DNA from 2 places in the Acidovorax radicis genome. Region 1 is predicted to be linked to the other one. Evidence: riboswitches for the same ligand, from Rfam matches in the RefSeq annotation. Region 1 holds a riboswitch; the other holds the start of a gene.
The links. Region 1 has a riboswitch for glycine ahead of gcvT (glycine cleavage system aminomethyltransferase GcvT). Riboswitches for the same ligand answer to the same signal wherever they lie in the genome.
Positions count from the first base shown of each region.

Region 2: another riboswitch for glycine. It lies ahead of KI609_RS20435 (D-amino acid dehydrogenase); the one in region 1 lies ahead of gcvT (glycine cleavage system aminomethyltransferase GcvT).

Region 1 is NZ_CP075184.1:2,904,296-2,906,688, forward strand. Features, by position in the region: gene KI609_RS13255 (TRAP transporter large permease) at 1-905, shown strand, start outside; glycine riboswitch at 912-1,016, shown strand; glycine riboswitch at 1,030-1,160, shown strand; gene gcvT (glycine cleavage system aminomethyltransferase GcvT) at 1,209-2,366, shown strand.
Region 2 is NZ_CP075184.1:4,465,321-4,467,713, forward strand. Features, by position in the region: gene KI609_RS20430 (2-keto-4-pentenoate hydratase) at 1-527, opposite strand, end outside; glycine riboswitch at 749-870, shown strand; gene KI609_RS20435 (D-amino acid dehydrogenase) at 966-2,276, shown strand; gene KI609_RS20440 (glutathione S-transferase family protein) at 2,333-2,393, opposite strand, start outside.

The DNA of each region.
Region 1 (2,393 bases):
TCAAGCATGGCTACCCCACCAGCTATGCTGCGGCCCTGCAGGCCACGAGCGCCGAGTTGGGCGTGATCATTCCGCCCTCCATCCCCATGATCCTTTACGGCGTGAGCGCCGAGGTATCGATTGGCGAGCTGTTCATTGCAGGCTTTGGCCCTGGGTTGCTGATCAGTGGCGCGCTGATGTTCTTCGTGTGGGCGTACTGCAAGTACAAGGGCTGGGGCAAGAACGACGGCGATGGGCGCATGCCCTTTGGCAAGGCCACGCTGCAGGCCGGTTGGGCCTTGCTGATGCCCGTGATCATTCTGGGCGGCATATATGGCGGTGTGTTCACCCCCACCGAGGCATCGGCCGTGGCCGTGTTCTACGCGCTGGTCGTGGGTCTGGTGATCTACCGCGAGATCAAGCTCAAGGATCTGTTCGCCATCCTGCGCAAGTCGGCCATCTCGTCGGCGGTGATCATGTTCATCATCGCCAACGCCGGGTTGTTCGCCTTCCTTATCACGCGCGCTGGTGTGCCGGATGCCATCGGCCGCTGGCTGGAGGCAGTGCTGCAGTCCCCTGCCCTGTTCCTGCTTGGCGTGAATGCAGCGCTGTTCGTGATTGGCATGTTCATCGAGACCAGCGCGGCGATCATTGTGCTGGCCCCCATCCTGGCGCCCGTGGCCATGCACTTCGGTATTGACCCTGTGCACTTCGGCCTCATCATGGTTGTGAACCTGGCGCTCGGCATGATCACGCCGCCTTTTGGCGTGAACCTGTTTGCAGCCTGCACGGTAGCCAGAATCTCGCTGGACCGGATCATCAAACACCTGCTGCCTTTTGTCGGCGTGATCCTGGTGTGCCTGTTGATCATCACGTACGTCCCCTCGATCTCGCTGGCACTTCGCGATCTGGTCTACGCAAAGTAGTTAGAATTCGTCGGGTCAGGAGAGAGTGCTCCGTCTTGCCATCAGGACAACCGCACCGCCGAAGGCGCAGGCAGCAGCCGAACGCTCAGGCAAAAGGACTGACAACCGCCCGCAGTGATGCGGGCGTTCCCTTGCTGGAGAGAGGTGGCCCCCACATGAAAACTGTGCGCGAGGCCACCCACCGAAGGAGCAAACCGCACGGCCAGCCAAGGCGCTGCGGTGAATCTCTCAGGTAGAGCGGACAGCAGGGCAAATTCCGTGACCCATGGTGGTCGCGGCCCCTATTTGCCCCGGAGTTCCGCCTTGACCGCTTCTACCCCTGCCACCGCCGCCCCCCTGCTCACCACGCCCCTGAACGCCCTGCACATCGAGCTGGGCGCCCGCATGGTGCCGTTTGCAGGCTATTCCATGCCCGTGCAATACCCTGCGGGCCTGATGGCTGAGCACCAGCACACGCGCAGCGCGGCAGGACTGTTCGACGTCTCGCATATGGGCCAGCTCAAGCTCGTCGGCCCCGATGCGGCTGCGGCGTTTGAAACCCTCATGCCCGTGGACGTGATCGACCTGCCCGTGGGCAAACAGCGCTACGGCCTGCTGCTCACCGACGAGGGCACGGTCATCGACGATTTGATGTTCTTCAACCAGGGCGTGGTGAACGGCGAGCCCACCCTGTTCGTCATCGTGAACGGCGCCTGCAAGGTGGGCGACATGGCCCACATCCAGGCGCGCATTGGCCAGCGCTGCAAGGTCTCTCCCATGCCCGACCATGCTCTGCTGGCCCTGCAAGGCCCACAGGCCGCCACCGCCCTCGCCCGCCTGGCGCCCGGCGTGGAAAAGCTGGTGTTCATGACAGGCGGCAATTTCTCCATAGCAGGCTGCGACTGCTTCGTGACCCGCAGCGGCTACACGGGCGAAGACGGCTTCGAGATCTCGGTGCCCGCCGCACAAGCCGACACTCTGGCCCGCGCGCTGCTGGCGCAGCCGGAAGTCAAGCCCATTGGCCTGGGCGCGCGCAACTCGCTGCGCCTCGAAGCCGGCCTGTGCCTGTATGGCAATGACATCGACACCACCACCACACCACCCGAAGCCTCGCTGAACTGGGCGATCCAGAAGGTGCGCCGCACGGGTGGCGCCCGCGCAGGCGGATTCCCCGGCGCTGACAAGGTGCTGGCGCAGATCGACAACCCCGCCAGTCTGCCGCGCAAACGGGTGGGCCTGGTCGCGCTGGAGCGTGTGCCTGTGCGCGAACACACCGAATTGCAAAACACCGATGGCCAGAAGATTGGTGAAGTGACCAGCGGCCTGCTGGGCCCCACGGTGAACGAGCCTGTGGCCATGGGCTATATCGCGCCCGCGTTTGCCGCCATCGGCACGCGCGTCAACGCCATCGTGCGCGGCAAGGCCGTGCCGATGGAAGTGCGCGCCATGCCGTTCCTGCCCGCCAACTACTTCCGCGGCTGATTTCGCCCGGCGCAGCGCACAGAGCGC
Region 2 (2,393 bases), 1.6 Mb from region 1:
TGCACTGCGGCCACATCCTCTTGGCCCGATCCGACGATCAGCGCGCCATGGCAGGCCTGGTCGGCCAACCGGCTCCACTCGCCTTGCTGGGCCCATGCGGCAAACCGTGTGTCGCACACCTCGATCGCCGCACGCACCGAGACCATGGCCGCCAGCACCTCGGCCGCGCTGTAGGGCGTGGCACGCGGTGGCAGGTCGGCGCCCAGTTCGTACACCAGCTCAGCCTCTACCCCCACCACGGCAAAGCCTGCCACAGGCAGGCGCACGGCCGAGCTGGCTGGCGCCACAAACACCGAGTCACGGGTGAGCGCGGCACGCGCGGGCAGGGCCTGGGGTGATGCAGCGCCCACCTTCCAGCCAGCAATGGCCCCGCGCTCGCGCACGACCACATCCTGCACGGCATAGGCCTCGGCCGCATCGCGCGGGCGCAGCGCGGCCGGCAGATCGAGTGGCCGAGGTGTGCGCCCCTGGCGCGCCATGGTGAGCACGGCGGCACAGGCCTGGGGATCAAAAGCGGTATCGGGCATGGAACAACATCCTGGGGTGGGTCAAGTCGGCGGATTATGGCGACCCCGGGCACACGCCAGCATCAGCAACGATTGCCGTTCATTAGCGCGCACAGGTCCGTTCTGGCGCTGCCATGCCGCCTAGAATCGACCCCGCAGGAGAGCACGGCGGGCCACAGGCTCACCGCTGCACCGAAGGCGCAAACTCCCATACACGCTCAGGTCCCGTACTGCACCATTCATCAAAGCCGTCTGGAGAGCCGCCCCAACCTGTGACCAGCGTTGTGGCGCACCGAAGGAGCAAACCGCGCGCCATATGGGCCGTGCGGTGAATCTCTCAGGTACCAAGGACAGGGGGAGCGGCAGCTTGGGCAGACATGCGCCCGCTGCACGCTATTAAATTCATAGCTTCCAGCGCACGTCTTTCAAGCGCCAGAGCCCAGAAAGGCTTTGAAAATCATGCGCGTGATCGTTTTGGGCGCCGGCTTGCTCGGCGTGACTTCGGCTTATTTCCTGCAACAGCTCGGCCATGAGGTGACCGTCATCGACCGCCAGGGTGCGCCCGGTGCGGAGACCAGCTTTGCCAACGGCGGCCAGATCTCGGTGAGCCACGCCGAGCCCTGGGCCAACCCCAGCGCGCCGCTCAAGGTGCTGCAGTGGCTGGGCCAGGAGGACGCCCCCCTGCTGTTCCGCCTGCGTGCCGACATGCGCCAGTGGTTGTGGGGCCTGTCCTTTTTGCGCAACTGCACGCCGGCGCGCACGCGCCACAACATCGAGCAGATCGTGCGCCTGGGCACCTACAGCCGCAGCGTGCTGCAGCAGCTGCGCGCGGCCACCGGCATTCAGTATGACCAGCGCACGCAGGGCATCCTGCACTTCTATACCAACGCCAAGGAGTTCGACGGCGCCCTGGCCCCGGCCGAGCAGATGCGCGCACTGGGCTGCGAGCGCCAGGTGATCAGCGCCGACGAGGCCGTGCGCATCGAGCCCGCGCTGGCCCCCATGCGCCCGCAGCTGGCAGGCGCCACGTTCACGGCCGAGGATGAATCCGGCGACGCCAACCAGTTCACGCGCGAGCTGGCCAAGCTGTGCGAAGCGGCAGGCGTGCAGTTCCGCATGGGCCACCACATCACCGCACTGCGCGAGGTGGGCGGGCGCATCGACCACGTGGAAGTGACCAATGCCGAAGGCCGCTTCGAGCGCGTGCGTGGCGATGCGTTTGTGCTGGCCATGGGCTCGTTCAGCCCGTTGCTGGCGCAGCCACTGGGCATCCGCCTGCCGATCTACCCGGCCAAGGGCTACTCGGTGACCATGCCGGTCAAGGACGCATCCAAGGCGCACCAGGTGAGCCTGACGGACGATGAGTTCAAGCTGGTGTTCTCGCGCTACACCAGCGAGCGGGGCGGAGACCGCCTGCGCATTGCGGGCACGGCGGAGCTGAACGGCTACAACCGCGACCTGAACCCCGTGCGCTGCGAGGCCATCGTGCGGCGTGTGGAGCAGCTCTTCCCCGGCGCGGGCGACGCCAGCCAGGCCCAGTTCTGGACGGGCCTGCGTCCCGCCACGCCCAGCAACGTGCCCTTGATCGGCGCCACCAAGGTGGCCAACCTCTTCCTCAACACGGGGCACGGCACGCTGGGCTGGACGCATGCCTGCGGCTCAGGCCAGGCGATTGCCGACATCGTGAGCGGGCGCGTGCCCCAGGTGGATTTCGACTTTCAGGGGTTGGCGCCAGCGCCGTCGTACCGCACACAAAAGGCCATGGCCTGAGCGGTTTTTGGCGCGCGGTACGCCGGGATGCGACTGGCAAACACCTTGCCGGGCCATCACGCCATCGGCCATGCCGTGAACACCGGCAGGGTCTCCGCCTGGGCGGCATAGGCGGCC